Regions from separate parts of the Billgrantia sp. C5P2 genome, predicted to be linked through region 1. Evidence: predicted binding sites of a transcription regulator. Region 1 holds the regulator's gene; each other region holds the start of a gene.
What was found. Region 1 encodes FNR, which switches genes on or off when oxygen is low (the NO sensors DNR and NnrR bind a similar motif). Its sites were predicted from a motif close to TTGATNTANATCAA; they were not measured.
Positions count from the first base shown of each region.

Region 2: paaG (2-(1,2-epoxy-1,2-dihydrophenyl)acetyl-CoA isomerase PaaG) is a predicted target of FNR. The motif match lies at 2,022-2,035, and genes of this name have one in related genera.
Region 3: ACRWQA_RS06350 (Hsp20/alpha crystallin family protein) is a predicted target of FNR. The motif match lies at 1,996-2,009, and genes of this name have one in related genera.
Region 4: ACRWQA_RS06985 (OmpW/AlkL family protein) is a predicted target of FNR. The motif match lies at 2,446-2,459, and genes of this name have one in related genera.

Region 1 covers NZ_CM128542.1:3,580,907-3,584,601, reverse strand. Annotated here, with positions in the region: gene ACRWQA_RS16535 (3'-5' exonuclease) at 1-348, shown strand, start outside; gene ttcA (tRNA 2-thiocytidine(32) synthetase TtcA) at 439-1,380, shown strand; gene fnr (fumarate/nitrate reduction transcriptional regulator Fnr) at 1,459-2,205, opposite strand; gene hemN (oxygen-independent coproporphyrinogen III oxidase) at 2,324-3,695, opposite strand, start outside.
Region 2 covers NZ_CM128542.1:90,279-93,973, forward strand. Annotated here, with positions in the region: gene paaK (phenylacetate--CoA ligase PaaK) at 1-444, opposite strand, end outside; gene paaI (hydroxyphenylacetyl-CoA thioesterase PaaI) at 538-1,005, opposite strand; gene paaG (2-(1,2-epoxy-1,2-dihydrophenyl)acetyl-CoA isomerase PaaG) at 1,030-1,821, opposite strand; gene paaY (phenylacetic acid degradation protein PaaY) at 2,465-3,073, shown strand; gene paaX (phenylacetic acid degradation operon negative regulatory protein PaaX) at 3,108-3,695, opposite strand, start outside.
Region 3 covers NZ_CM128542.1:1,367,578-1,371,272, reverse strand. Annotated here, with positions in the region: gene pepN (aminopeptidase N) at 1-734, opposite strand, end outside; gene ACRWQA_RS06355 (YbaN family protein) at 807-1,205, opposite strand; gene ACRWQA_RS06350 (Hsp20/alpha crystallin family protein) at 1,345-1,875, opposite strand; gene ACRWQA_RS06345 (YajQ family cyclic di-GMP-binding protein) at 2,054-2,539, opposite strand; gene rimI (ribosomal protein S18-alanine N-acetyltransferase) at 2,620-3,093, opposite strand; gene ACRWQA_RS06335 (RimK family ATP-grasp domain-containing protein) at 3,280-3,695, shown strand, end outside.
Region 4 covers NZ_CM128542.1:1,501,789-1,505,483, forward strand. Annotated here, with positions in the region: gene ACRWQA_RS06970 (amino acid ABC transporter ATP-binding protein) at 1-699, shown strand, start outside; gene ACRWQA_RS06975 (YqcC family protein) at 792-1,124, shown strand; gene ACRWQA_RS06980 (gamma-glutamylcyclotransferase family protein) at 1,157-1,657, shown strand; gene ACRWQA_RS06985 (OmpW/AlkL family protein) at 1,729-2,361, opposite strand; gene ACRWQA_RS06990 (OmpW/AlkL family protein) at 2,589-3,182, opposite strand; gene ACRWQA_RS06995 (hypothetical protein) at 3,452-3,695, shown strand, end outside.

The DNA.
Region 1 (3,695 bases):
GGCATCAGCCTGGACGAGGCGCTGGTGACGCTGCTCGATTTCATCGGCAACCGGCCACTGCTGGGCTGGCGGCTCGACTTCGACCTGGCCATTCTCAATCGCCAGATTCGTCCGCGCTTCGGCTTCGACCTTCCCAACAGCGGCATCGATGTGGCGCAGCTGTACCACCGGCAGCAGCGTCGCAGTGTCATGGAACCCGAACCGCGCGCGCAGCGTTTCGAGGCGGTGGCGGAGGCCTTGGGTGTGCCGGTCATGGGGCGCAATACCGCCCTCGGCGACGCCGTGACCACGGCATTGATGTACCTGCGCGTGGAGCGGGCCGGGATGCAGGACCGCCGCGAGGCCTGACGCGGTGAATCGTCGCCGTGGCGTCGCCTCGGGGCAGAGGCAATGGTAGGATGGCCCCCGTCATCCACCATGCCTTGGCAGCCCGTGACCATGCAAGACGCCATGATTTTCGATCCCCTTGTTGCCGCCGGCCCCGATGCTTGCCAGGCGCCGGGCAATCAGAGCGAGGAGCCCTCGCCGCTGGACGCACTCGATGCCAGAGCCCGGCGTGAATTCAACAAGCTGCAGAAGCGCCTGCGCCGCCAGGTGGGCAACGCCATCATCGACTATGGGATGATCCACGAAGGCGACCGGGTCATGGTCTGCCTGTCGGGCGGCAAGGACAGCTACACCATGCTCGAGATCCTGCGCAACCTGCAGCGCAATGCGCCGGTGAACTTCTCGCTGGTGGCGGTCAATCTCGACCAGAAGCAGCCGGGTTACCCCGAGCATGTACTGCCCGAGTATCTCGATTCCGTTGGCGTCGAGTACTACATCCTCGAGCGCGATACCTATTCGGTGGTGAAGGAGAAGACGCCGGAGGGCAAGACCACCTGCGCGCTCTGCTCACGGCTGCGTCGCGGCTCCCTCTATGGCTTCGCCGAGGAGATCGGCGCGACCAAGGTGGCACTGGGGCACCATCGCGAGGACATCCTGGAGACACTGTTCCTCAATATGTTCTACGGTGGCTCTCTCAAGGCGATGCCTCCCAAGCTGCTCTCCGACGACGGCAAGAACATCGTCATCCGCCCCCTGGCCTACTGCCGCGAGGCGGATATCGCCGAATTCGCCCGGTTGATGGACTTCCCCATCATCCCCTGCAATCTGTGCGGTTCCCAGCCCAACCTGCAGCGCCAGGTGGTCAAGGAGATGCTGGCCGAGTGGGAGCGTAAGCACCCCGGGCGCATCGAATCCATGTTCAAGGCGGTGACCAACGTGGCGCCCTCTCAGTTGGCCGACCGCGAGCTGTTCGACTTCGAAGGGCTCGAGACCAAGCAGGCCCGGTTGCGCGAGCGCCGGATCGACGCGCTGGATCTATCGCGCAGCAACTGATCGGCCGGTTCGTCCTGCCCAAAGAGAGACCCGCCCGGCATTGCCGGGCGGGTCTCTTCGTTCGGGGCGGTTATGGGCTCAGTGTTCGTCCTGCGCCTGGGCCACCAGGGCTTCCAGATTGAGGATATTCACCTCGCGACCGGAGACCTCGACCAGCCCCTGCTGTTGGAAGCGCCCCAGAATACGGCTGACCGTTTCCACCGCCAGACCCAGGTAGTTGCCGATGTCGGCCCGCGACATGGAGAGGCGGAAGCTGTAGGGCGAATAGCCGCGGCGACGGAAGCGGTCCGAGAGGCTGGAGAAGAAGCTGGCCAGGCGCTGATCGGCGGTCTTGCGCGACAGCAGGCGCATCATCTTGCGGTCGTCGCGCAGTTCCTTGCTCATGCTGCGGTAGAGCTGACCGCGCAGCTCGGGTAATTGCTCGGAGAGTGAATCAAGCCGGTCGAAGGGGATCTCGCACACGGTGGTGGTTTCCAGCGCGATCACGCTGCCGGGATAGATCTGCTCGTCGATGCCGTCGAGGCCGACCAGCTCACTGGGCAAGTAGAAATTGGTGACCTGATCGTCACCCGAACCCTCGGTGGTAACCTGCTTGAGACTGCCGGAGCGCACGGCAAAAACGCTGCTGAAACCACTACCCTGGCGGAACAACGACTCGCCCTTCTTCAATGGAGAGCGGCGCTTGATGATCGCATCGAACTGCTCCATGTCCTCGAGTTCCAGAGCGAGCGGCAGGCACAGCGAACTCAAGCTGCAGTTCTGACAGCGGGTTTCATGCAGCAGTGAGCGCCGCTTGCCGAGCGCATTGGCCGCGTTGACCGGCATGCTCCACCTCCTTGATCATCGTCATGGAGGCATTATGGAACATTAATGAAGCAGGTGAAATGCCCCTTGCGACCTTTGGCCGCAATAAGATTAGGCCCGGCCGGCACACTCCGCGTATCTAGACGATACGCGAGAACTGGGTGTCGAGCCTTGGCGGCAGCCGGGCATCGAAGGCCATGGCGAGGTGCCGGATCAGCAACCTCCCGATCGGTGTGGCGACCACCCGATGGCCTTCCACGGTCACCAGCCCGTCACGCTGGGGGAGCTCCAGTCGGGACAGGGCCTCCGTCAGATAGCGAGGGGCATCGATGCCGAAGGTTTCACTCAGCTCGTCCAGATCCAGCGTCATGTCGCACATCAGGCGCTCGATGGCATGCCGCCTGACTCGGTCATCGAAGGTCAGCCGGATGCCCCTTGCCGTGGGCAGTTGGCTGCCGTCGAGGGCGGCCTCGTAGTCGGCAAGGCGGGTATGGTTCTGGGCGTAGACGTCATCGACGCAGGAGATGGCCGAGACGCCGAGCCCCACCAGGTCGCACTGGGCATGGCTCGAGTAGCCCTGGAAATTGCGCTGCAGGGTACCGTTGCGCTGGGCGATGGCCAGGCTGTCGCTGGTTCGGGCGAAGTGATCCATGCCGATGTGCACGTAGCCTGCCTCGGTCAGCATGGCGATGGTGGTGCGCAATATCGCCAGCTTCTCCTCGGGCCCGGGCAGGTCTTCGGCGCGAATACGGCGCTGGGCCGCGAAACGCTGGGGCATGTGGGCATAGTTGTAGACCGAAAGGCGCGCCGGCGCCATGGCGATGACCTGTTCCAGGGTGGCGGCAAAGCTGTCGCGGGTCTGGAGAGGCAGGCCGTAAATCAGGTCGAGGTTGAGCGAACGAAAACCGAGGCGGTCGGCCTCGTCGAGCAGCACCTCGGTAAGGATGCGGGGCTGGACCCGATTCACGGCGCGCTGCACCCTGGGGTCGAGATCCTGGACGCCGAGGCTCAGACGATTGAAGCCCAGTGCCTGCAGGTGGCGCAGGGTGAAGACGTCGGCCTCGCGCGGGTCGATCTCGATGGCATAGTCACGCTCACGGGCACTGGAAAGACCGAAGCGGGCATCGAGGCGGTCGATCAGGTCGCTCATCTGATCGAGGCTGAGAAAGGTCGGTGTACCCCCACCCCAGTGCAGTTGGGCCACCTCCCGCCGCGTATCCAGGTGGGGCTTGATCAGTACCATCTCGCGGTCGAGGCGCGACAGGTAGGGCTCCGCAACGCGGGTGGCCTTGGTCGCGATCTTGTGGCAGGCGCAGTAGTGGCAGCCCTTGCGACAGAAGGGAATGTGCACGTAGAGCGACAGTGGCCTGCCGCCGGCGTTGCTGCGAGCGAGGGCGTCCTGGTAGGCCAGCGCGTCGAAATCGTTACTGAACGAATTGGCGGTGGGGTAGGAGGTGTAGCGCGGTCCATGGGTATCGTAGCGCCGTAGCAGTGCCTCGTCCCAGGGGAAA
Region 2 (3,695 bases), 1.3 Mb from region 1:
GGTGAACAGGCCGTAGCCGTAGGCCACGTGCACCTTGTCCTTGCGGGTGCCGCCAGCGGCTCGGATGGAGCGTGCCACCACGTCGGCCCAGGTGTCGATATCCCGCTGGGTATAGCCCACCACGGTGGGCTGACCGGTGGTGCCGCTGGACGCATGCACGCGCACGATGTCGCTCATCGGCGTGGCGAACATGCCGAAGGGGTAGTGGTCGCGCAGGTCGGCCTTGGTGGTGAAGGGGAGCTTACCGAGGTCCTCGAGGCTCTTGACGTCTTCGGGGTGCAGGCCGGCGCTGTCGAAGGAGCGACGATAAAAGGGCACGTTGTCGTAGGCGTGCCGAAGGCTCCACCTGAGCCGCTTGAGCTGGGTGGCGCGCAGCTCATCGATGCTGGCGAGTTCCATCTGATCGAGAGCCGAGTTGTTGAGGCGTTCGACGGTCTGTGTCATCAGGCTTCTCCGGTCGGAGGATTGTTATAGTCGTTGCGCTGTATCAGAGGCACGCCGATGCAAAGGCCTGCTTGGCGATGATCAGGGCGTCTTTCATGCTTGGCTCTCTGCTGCAGTCTCTTCCAGGCGACGCACGCTGCCGCGGATCTTGTAGGAGCGGCCGCGGAACAGGGCGACTTCGTGACCGTGCTGGTTGCGCACGGTGATGTCGTAGATGCCGGTACGGCCGCGACGGCTGCGCTCCTCGGCGGTGGCGGTGAGCACGTCGCCAAGCTGGCCCGGCCCCAGGTAATCGATGCTGCAGCCGGCGGCCACGGTGGCCTCGTCGTAGGTGTTGCAGGCGAAGGCGAAGGCGGAGTCGGCCAGGGCAAAGATGAAGCCGCCGTGGCAGTTGCCGTGCCCCTGCACCATATCCTCGCGCACCGTCATGGTGAGTACGGCTCGCCCCGGGGCCACGCTCTCGATGCGCATGCCCAGCCCCTGACTGGCGTTGTCGCGGGAAAACATGGTTTCGGCGCAGGCCTCGGCCAACTGCTGCGGGTTCAGCTCTGTATCTGACATGAATGGTCTCCGAGGACAGTCATCTCACTTCCCCTTGAAGCTGGGCTTGCGTTTTTCCATGAAGGCGCTGACGCCCTCGCGATAATCGTCGGTGCGACCGGCGAGACGCTGAAGATCACGCTCCAGGTCCAGTTGGGCGTCGAAGTCGTTGTCTGCGCTGGCATGCAGGGCACGCTTGATCAGTGCCAGGCCGCGGGTCGGCTGGGTGGCCAGATGCCGCGCCAGGGTCAGCGCCTCGTCCTGCAGTGCCTCGTCATCCACCACTTTCCAGATCATGCCCCACTGCTCGGCCTGCTCGGCGCTGAGCTTGTCGCCCAGCATGGCCAGCCCCTTGGCGCGGGCCATGCCCACCAGGCGCGGCAGGGTCCAGGTGCCGCCGGAATCCGGAATCAGGCCGATCTTGCAGAAGGCCTGGATGAAGCTGGCCGAGCGTGCCGCCAGTACGAGGTCGCAGGTCAGGGCGATATTGGCGCCGGCGCCGGCGGCCACGCCGTTTACCGCGCACACGGTGGGGAAGGGCAGGTCGCGCAGAGCGCGTAGCATCGGGTTGTAGCGCTTCTCCAGGGACTCGCCCAGGTCCGGTGCTTCAGCGCCGGGGGCCACGGCACGGTCGGAAAGGTCCTGCCCCGCACAGAAGCCGCGGCCGCTGCCGGTCAGCAGCAGAGCGCGCACGCTGTTGTCCTGGCGAACCGCCTCGAGTGCCTCACGCATGGCGGCATGCAGTTCGGCGTTGAAGCTGTTGAGGCTGTCAGGCCGGTTCAATGTGAGGCGGGCGACACCGTCTTCCACGGTATGGAGCAGGGGCGTTTCACTCATTGTCGTTTTCCTGTGTTCAGTGCTCGTTGGTGATGGAGCATCATCCTGCGGCCCACTCTGCTGCCTGGATGGGAGCGTTCAGCCACCTCCGGGCGACGCAGGTTGGTGTGTAGGTGCCCTCGCCTTGGGTACGGATAGGCGCGGCAATGGCTCGCGGCCTGCATGGGCGAGCCGAGCATGGGATCGAGTATAGATTTTTTTTGATACGCATCAACTTTGCTAAGGCATATTAATCGTATCGTTTTTCGATAGAGAGGATTTTTTCTGTCTTTGGGTCAATGGTTTGTCCTGGGCAGCCATCACTGGTGTGGATAAGTTAGACCATGGTCTAAGGCTGGCCGCTCCATGCGACATTACCTCTCTAAACCGTTAATAAGATTATTTTTTACGACGCTTCGGTAGCACTATGCCAGGAGCGGGAGCAGTCGGATGGTTTGATGTTTTATTACGCAATGAATAATCTGCTGTGCTATCTCGTATCGGATTGAGGCAGAGTCGCTCATGCCTCGGCAAGTCCGGCAAATGCTCGGCCGTCACGCGAGATCCTGGATACAACCGTCGATATAGGCGGCCAGGCCTTCGGTTCGCCGCTTCGTGGTGTGCAGGGCCATCGCCGCGGCCAGCTCAACTGAGGAAGCGCGTCATGCCCTGTTATCGACTCGAAGGAGTGACTCCGGTGGTTCACCCCACCGCTTATGTGCACCCCACCGCGGTGCTGATCGGCGACGTCATCGTCGGCCCCGGCTGCTACGTGGGGCCCGGCGCAGTGATGCGCGGCGACTTTGGTCAGCTGGTTCTGGAAGAGGGTGCCAACCTGCAGGATACCTGCGTGATGCACGGCTTTCCCGGTTGTGTCACCAAGGTGGAGAAGGATGGCCATATCGGCCATGGCGCCGTGCTGCACGGCTGCGTGGTGGGGCAGGACGCCATGGTGGGTATGAACGCCGTGGTGATGGACAACGCCGTGATCGGTGCGCGCTCGATCGTCGCCGCCGCGGCCTTCGTCAAGACCGGCTTCGAATGCCCGCCCCAATCGCTGGTGGTGGGTGCGCCAGCCACGGTCAAGCGTGAGCTGAGCGACCAGGAGGTAGCCTGGAAACAGCAGGGCACCCGCGAGTACCAGCGCTTGACCGAGCGCTGTCGGGACAGCCTGGAGCCCTGTGAACCGCTGGCCGAGCTGGATAGCGATCGGCCGCGGCTCAATGCCGGCGATACCCAGCCCAAGCAGCAGACCCTCGGCAAGGAGCGGTAACGCTGCCATGCCGGTAGGCGAACTCGGGCTCGATCTACTCCAGGCCGCCGAAGCGCTGGTAGAAACTGGGGCCGGGGGCCGGCAGTGGGCCTTCGGCGGTTTCCAGGTGGCGATCCAGCCAGCGCTCGGCGCCCTGATAGATCTCACGATAGATGTTGCGGCAGAGCTGGCGAGCGTTGCGCCCTTCCCAGGCGGTGGGCAGCAGCTCTTCGGGTAGCTGAGGGTCGCGCAGTTGCACCTTGCGATATTCGTGGATCAGTAGGGTGCGGGCGATGAAGGCGTCCTGATCGCCTATCGGCTGTGCCTCACCCAGGCTCTTCCACAGCGGCCGGAACTGGGCGAGAAAACGATTGTAGCTCTCCGCCAGCTGATCCAGGTTCCAGCTTTCACGTACCTGCAGGCGCAGCGCCTTGGGGGCCAAGGGCTCGCTGGTCTCGCTATGCAGGATGATGGCATCTTCCGCTATGCCGAGTTCCTGAAGGAGGCCCAGAACCTCACCGCGATGCCGGCGCGGATGAGCCAGTACACCATTGGCGAAGGCACCGAAGCCCAGCCATTCAAGCTCCTCCTTGGCACGGGTGCGCTCGGCTGCGTCCAGCTGACCCAGGAAGACCAAGGTCCA
Region 3 (3,695 bases), 2.2 Mb from region 1:
CCGTAGGTCTCCTCGTCCCACGCCATGGCTCGCTTGAGCGAGGCCATGGCGTGGTCAGTCTTGCCCAGGTTCTCCTCCTCGACCCAGATCTGCAGCGTGACCTCACGCCCGCTCATTGTAGTGAAGCGATCCTCGACCTTCTCCAGGTCGCCAGCCACCAGGGCGAACAGGTAGCTGGGCTTGGGAAACGGATCGTTCCAGGTCACGAAGTGGCGCCCACCGGGCAGTTCGCCCCGCTCCACCGTGTTGCCGTTGGAGAGCAGCACCGGCAGGCTCTGTCGGTCGCCGATCACGGTGGTGGAGAAGGTGGCCATTACGTCCGGGCGGTCCGGGTAGTAGGTGATGCGGCGGAAACCCTCGGCTTCGCACTGGGTGCAATACATGCCGTTGGAAAGATAAAGGCCTTCCAGCGCCGTGTTCTCGCTGGGAGAGATCTCGACTTCCGTGTCCAGGCGAAACTGCCTGGGTGGGTTGTGCACGGTCAGGTCGGCATCACTGAGAGCGTACTCGTCGTCGGCGAGCACCTGGCCATCGATGGCGATACGCTTGAGGGTCAGCTGCTCACCATCGAGTACGAGAGGCGCCTCGCCCTCACTTTGCGGGTGGCGCTCCATCTGCAAACTCGCCTTGACCTTGGTCGCGGCGGGGTCCAGTTCGAAAGTCAGCTCGACATGGGTCACACGGTAGGCGGGCGGCCGGTAATCGTGACGATGGGTCGGCTTGGGTTCAGACATCGGGAAGACTCCTGTCCTTGATCGATGCCCATTGTACGGTCGCGAGCTCCCCAACCTCAAAGAAGCTTGACCTCAACGCCGCACGAGGCGCACTGCCGCCGTGCTGCCAGGCTCGGGTCGTGTGACGATCCAGAGTCCCAGCAATGCCAGGCCTGCCACCAGCATCAGCTTCAGCCATACCAGGCTGAGGGTCATCAGCAGCACCAGGATCGAGAGTGCCAGCATCAGGCTGGCGATCCATTTGGCGTGACGCGGTATCGCGCGCTCGCCCTCCCAGGCCATCACGGTCGGGCCGAAGCGTGGATGCTCGCGAATCCACAAGGCAAAGCGCGGCGAGCCCCGCGATGCCGCCCATACGGCCAGCAGCATGAAGCAGGTCGTCGGCATCAGCGGTACGAACATGCCGACGACACCGAGCGCGAAGCTGATCCAGGCCAGAACGATGTAAAGGGCACGACGAAGCGAGTGCATGCATGAAGCTCCGAGATAGGCTTTCCCTGCTGCTTCCATTGAAGCCCATCTCGCCGGCGCAGGCCAATCGGCCATGCCTATGGCACCGTTAGAAAAAGAAAAGCCCGCCCGAGGGCGAGCGGAAGTGACAGGACAGCATCTACTGGATAGGAATCTCACGGCGATTCTCTCTCACTTCGCCACTGCGAGGTACGTGCACCTTGAGCACGCCGTTGGCGAACGAAGCCCTGATCTCGTCGGGTCGCGCATCGACGGGCAGATCGAGTACCCGGCGGAAGCTGCCGTAGGAGCGCTCGATGCGCTGGTAGCGATCCTCCTTGGTGCTGCTCTCTTGGCGCTTCTCGCCCTCGATGATCAAGCGGTCGCCATCCAAGGTAAGCTTGACGTCCTTCTCGTCCACGCCAGGCACCTCGACGCTGACCAGGTACTCATCGTCGCGTTCGGCAATGTCGAGCTGCGGCCTGAGCAGGCTGGCCATCTCGCCGAATCGACTCTCGAGCGCCGGCATGCCGAACTGACGCATGACGCCGTCCATCCAGCGGTCGAGTTCCTGGTGCATGCCGAGCAACGGCGAGAGTTCGCGATGTCGAGGTTCCATGGGTGCCGGCGCACCAGCGTCGCCTCGCTCGCTCTTGAACCAGTTCCAGGGTGAGAACTTTTGCAGATTCATACGCCACCTCCTGTTCGTGACAAACACACGTGACGCATCGGACAGGCCTTTCGGCACTGCGCTAGCACGAATAGAATTGGTGGCAGGGAAACGGTTTTCAAGTGGAACTCGAGGCGCCCTTTGCGCTGGATCAAGTTTGGCCATCGACCACTGACGGGTCGATGGCAGGCGAGGCATGTCAATCGCGGAAGTTATCGAACTGCAGCGCCAGGTCGGGGCCGCCTTCGCCGCGCAGCATGGCGATGACCTCCTGCAGGTCGTCGCGCTTCTTGCCGGTGACCCTTACCTTGTCGCCCTGAATCTGCGCCTGCACCTTGAGCTTGCTGTCCTTGATGCGCTTGACGATATCCTTGGCCTCCTTCTGCTCCAAACCCTGCTTGAGCTTGACCTCCTGGCGGGCACGCACACCGGAGAGCTCGGGTTCCTGGATATCCATGCAACGCGCGTCGATTCCACGAGCGATGAGGCGATTGCGCAGTACATCGAGCATCTGCTGGAGCTGGAAGTCGACTTCCGCCTCGAGCTGCACGGTGTCGCCGTTGAGCTCGAAGCTCGCCTTGACCCCCTTGAAGTCGAAGCGCCCCTGGATTTCACGGTTGGCCTGATCGACGGCGTTGCTGGCTTCGTGCTTGTCGTATTCGGAAACGATGTCGAAGGTTGGCATGGCGATGTCCTTGTTTGCCCAATCATGCCGGAAGTCTACCAGCCCGGATCGATCCCTGCGCGCCCGTGGCTCCCCCCAGGCTAGGCCGAGTTCTCTTCTGCCAGGATCACGAGCGGCTTATTCATCTGCCAGCCGGCACAACCATCCTCATAATAGTCCTCGAGCCAGCGCTCCAATCGAAAGCCCATGCGCCGATAGAGCCCGAGAGCGGTGCGGTTGTCGGCCCGCACCTCCAGACCCAGCGCCTCGGCATCATGCCGTACGGCGACCCGCTCCAGCGCCTCGAGCAGTTGGCGGCCCAGGCCGCTGCCCCGCGCCTCGGGATGAACGCAGAAGGAATAGAGCCGGGCACGACGACTGCCTCGACGGAACAACAGGGTGCCATACCCCACGAGACGTCCCCCATCGTCGGCCACAAGGGTCTCGGCATGAGCACGATTCAACAGGTGCCAGAGCTGTCGGCGGCTGAAGCGATCGCCGCTGAAGGCCACCTGCTCCAGGCGAAAAAGTGCGTCCAGATCCTGAGGTTGGGCCTGGCGCAGAGTAACGGTCATGGATCTCTCCGGGGCTGCGGTAGCAACACGGAATACAGTGAAAACAGGGTCGTATCGACAGGCCTTGGACCGTCGGGATCATGAAATCATTTCACCTGTCGAAGCGCTTGTCGACAGGAAGTTGCAGCGTCATGCTGGCCGCAATCGCGGCACTGCCGCCCCGTATCACTCGAACGGAACTCGCTCATGTGCGCCTTGCGTATCGTCGTCGACCGACAGGAAGACTGGCAGCCCTACTATCCCTCCGAAGACCTGATCAGCGCCGACGACTTCCTGGCCCTGGATCGGCGCCATCGTAGCGCGGCCGACCAGGACCGCAGCACCCACGTGATCAACCTGTGCGGTGAACTCGACTATCTGGGCACCGGCTACTACGTTTCCCTGCTCGCCCAGGCACGTGGTCAGCGTGTTCTGCCCAGCGTGGAAACCCTCAACGAGCTGTCGCGCAAGGCCTTGGTCGACCTGCAACTGGATACCCTGGCCCCCTTGCTCGGCGAGCTGGCACGCCACGGTCGCCTCGCCGGCGACAGCGTGACCCTGCGCGTGCTGTTCGGTGAATGCCGCGAGCCCGAGCTGGCCCGGCTCGCGCGAAAGCTCTTCGA
Region 4 (3,695 bases), 2.1 Mb from region 1:
CTCGATGGCATCGACCTCGACATCGAGCAAGGAGAGATCATCGTCGTGATCGGCCCCTCGGGGACCGGCAAGTCGACTTTGCTGCGGTGCCTGAATTTCCTCGAGCGCCCGAATGCCGGTCGTCTGGTCATCGGCGACCTGGATGTCGACGTCACCCGGGCCAGCCGGGCCGAGATCCTCGCGGCCAGGCGACGCACGGCGTTCGTGTTCCAGAACTATGCGCTGTTCGCCAACAAGACCGCTCTCGAGAACATCGCCGAGGGGCTGATCGTGGTCAATCGCTGGCCCAAGGCCAAGGCGCATGAGCGAGCCCGGGAGATCCTCCAGCGCATCGGCCTGGCCGACAAGGCGGATGCCTATCCCGCATCACTCTCCGGTGGCCAGCAGCAGCGGGTGGGTATCGGTCGCGCCATGGCGGCCCAGGCCGAGGTGATACTGTTCGATGAACCGACTTCTTCGCTCGACCCGGAGTGGGTCGAGGAGGTGCTCGGGTTGATGAAGCAACTGGCGCGTGAACGGCAGACCATGCTGGTGGTGACCCACGAGATGGGTTTCGCCAGGGACGTCGCAGATCGTGTCGTGTTCATGGAGGGTGGTCGCATTGTCGAGCAAGGACCTCCCTCACAGCTTTTCAATGCGCCCCGGGATCCGCGCACGCGCGACTTCCTGCGCAAGATTCTGGCCGGCCAGCCTGCATAATGGTCGAGCCGAGATTGCAGGACGACGTCGTGTCAGAGTTGGTGAACAGGCGTGTTGTGCGATAATGGGGTCATAGCCCAACAGGAGACTCCATGACCGTTCACGAGGAGCTCGACGTAGCGTTGCGCCGTCTCGAGGCCACCATGAAAGCCACCAATATGTGGCGTATGAGCGCACCGACACCCGACGCATACGAGAGCGAGCAGCCGTTCTGCATCGATACCATGAACCTGCCGCAATGGCTTCGCTTCGTGTTCATCGCCAGGCTCGATGCCCTGGTCGAGGCCGAAGCGCCGATGCCGGCGAAGTGCGATGTGGCGCCAGTGGTCGATACCTATCTGGCCCAACAGGGTACGCGTGCTACCGATCGTCTGCTGATGTGCAAGGCCATCGAGGAGATCGACCGCCTGGTGACCGAGAACTGAAGCTGCCTAGCCGCTCACGCAATGAGAACGTCATGCCGTACTACTTCGCCTATGGCAGCAACATGAACGTGGCGCGGGTCGAGGCCCGCATTGGTGCGACACGACGCTCTCTATCGGGCGTGCTGCTCGATCATGCACTGCGCTTCGACAAGGCGTCGCGGGTTGCAGGCATCGCCCATGCCAATGTGGTTCCGGTAGCGGGGGAGAAGGTCGAAGGAGCCCTGTTCGAGCTGCTTGAGCCGGACCAGATCGAGCGAATGGACCCTTTCGAAGGCTACCCGTCGGAGTACGAGCGACATCGCCTGCCCATCGTTACCCGGGAGGGCCCGATAGAGGCCTGGGTCTATATCGCTGCGCCTGGCACCACCGCCAAGGCACTCAAACCAGCCCGAGAATACCTGGATCATCTGCTGGCGGGCGAGCCCTTCCTCAGCGTCGAGTATCATCGCCGCCTGGCCGAGGTCGAAGCGGTTCATGACCTGGAGGATCGGCTTCTCTTACTGCTGGGCCTGTCGCGGCACTCCCCACGCTGAGGTCTGCTGGCAGTCCTGAAACGTACGAGGCCCGCCATCCGGCGGGCCTCTCGGCGTTCGGGATGGCGGGATCAGAAGCGATAGCTGACGCCGGCCATGAACACCCAGGGGTCGATACTGACCTTGCCTACATCCGTGCCGTTCAGGCTGGCATCGGTATCGATATCGACGTACCAGGCGGCGGCGTTGATGCCCCAGTTGTCGTCGAGTCGCACGTCGAGGCCAAGCTGACCGGCCAGGCCCCAGGAGCTGTCGAGGTCCAGGTCCACCCCTTCGATATCGATCTCTTCGCTGAAGAAGTGGGTGTAGTTGAGGCCGACGCCGGCATAGGGCTGCAACTGGGAACCGGTGCCGCCCAGCGGGTAGTACTGCAGGGTAAGGGTTGGCGGCAGATGCTTGGTCGAAGCGGCTTCCACGCCATTGAGTTCGATATCGTGCTTGAACGGCAGCGCCGCAAGCAGCTCGATGCCGAGCTTATCGTGGAACAGGTAACCCAGGGTGAAGCCCAGGTTGGTATCGCTACGAACGTCGACATCAATAGCGCCATTCACCAGACTGCCATTATCGCTCTTGGGGTCGACATGAGCGACGCCAACGCGGGTGATGAAGTCGCCCTGGTTATAGGCGAACGCTTGGCTGCTGGCCAAGGCCGCAGTGGCCGCGAGGCCAGCAGTGATCAGAGTGAGAAGGGCTTGCTTGCGCATGAGTCGACTCCTGTCGTTTGCAAAGGAACAGCGTGGAGCTGCTTTTGAACGAAGCCAGTCTACTCAGTGCCTGACGAGAGAATATTGACCCAAGGCAATAGTTGTTTTCGACAACTGAATGGGTATTTTCGATGCTTCTTATGACTGGTGTGTCGCCAAAACGAAGAACGCCGGGCTCAAGAATGGCCCGGCGTGTTCGTACTGACGCGCTGTCAGCTCGGTTTGGCTCAGAAGCGGAAGGTCACGCCGCCACCGATGGTCATCGGATCCACCTTGGCCGTGCCGATACGCTCGCCATCGGCGGAGAGCCGGGAATCGACATCGGCGTAGTTGGCGAAGCCATTGAGCATGAAGTTTTCGGTAACGGCCAGATCGATACCCACCTGACCCACGGCGCCATAGGAGCGACGTGCATCAATGCCTTCCGGCTCGCCGGAGAAGCGGGTGTAGTTCACACCTGCACCGACGTACGGCTGGACTTTGGAATCCAGCCCACCGAGCGGGTAGTAGTTCACCAGCAGATTGACCGGCATGCGGTCGATGGTATCGGTGTCACCGCCAGCGCTGTAGGTATGCTCGATCTTCTCGGAGCCATTGAGTTCGATGCCCACCTTGTCGTGAAACAGGTAGCCGGCACCGTAGGTAAAGCCGGTTTCGCCGCTGCTGATACTGTCGAGCGCACCATTGTCGGAACGGGTATCGGACTTGGCGAAGCCGCCACGCACGAAGGTATCGCCGGCGCCATAGGCCAGGGCTGCCTGGCTAGCGAAGAGGGAGCTGGCTGCAAGGGCAACCACGGGAATCAGACGGATCGATTTCATTACAGCGTCCTCCTGGTTTCTAACGCCGGAGGTTCCCGGCAGCATTGGACGATGTGTAGTATACGAACACTGTTTCTAAAAGTCCTGTTTAATTTTGTTATCGCCGTCATTGACATGATTGTTTGGCATAATCGCTGTTCACCTAATTTCAAAGCCGCGAATATGACAAACATTGTGCAGCACGATGTACAATTATTGCTGTAGGGCAGCATGGCGTAAGGCAGGACGAAGGGCTAAGCCTTGTGTAGGCGCACACAGGAGAGGTCGCGATGCGGACAGAAGTGCAGGATTGCCCGATGTGGTTGACGCTGGCGGCCATGCTGGCGGCAGCGGTACTGGCGCTAGGATTGTTGATTCGCCCCGAGCTGATCAGTGGATTGCCGATGATCTTGCGCATGCCTGCCATCGGGCTTGGTGTCTGGGCGCTGGGCGCGGCCTTCATGCAGCCGCTGGGACTCGGGTTCCGCCGCCATTGGCTGCGGCGTGCGACCACTCCTCCGGTGAGTTTGGCTG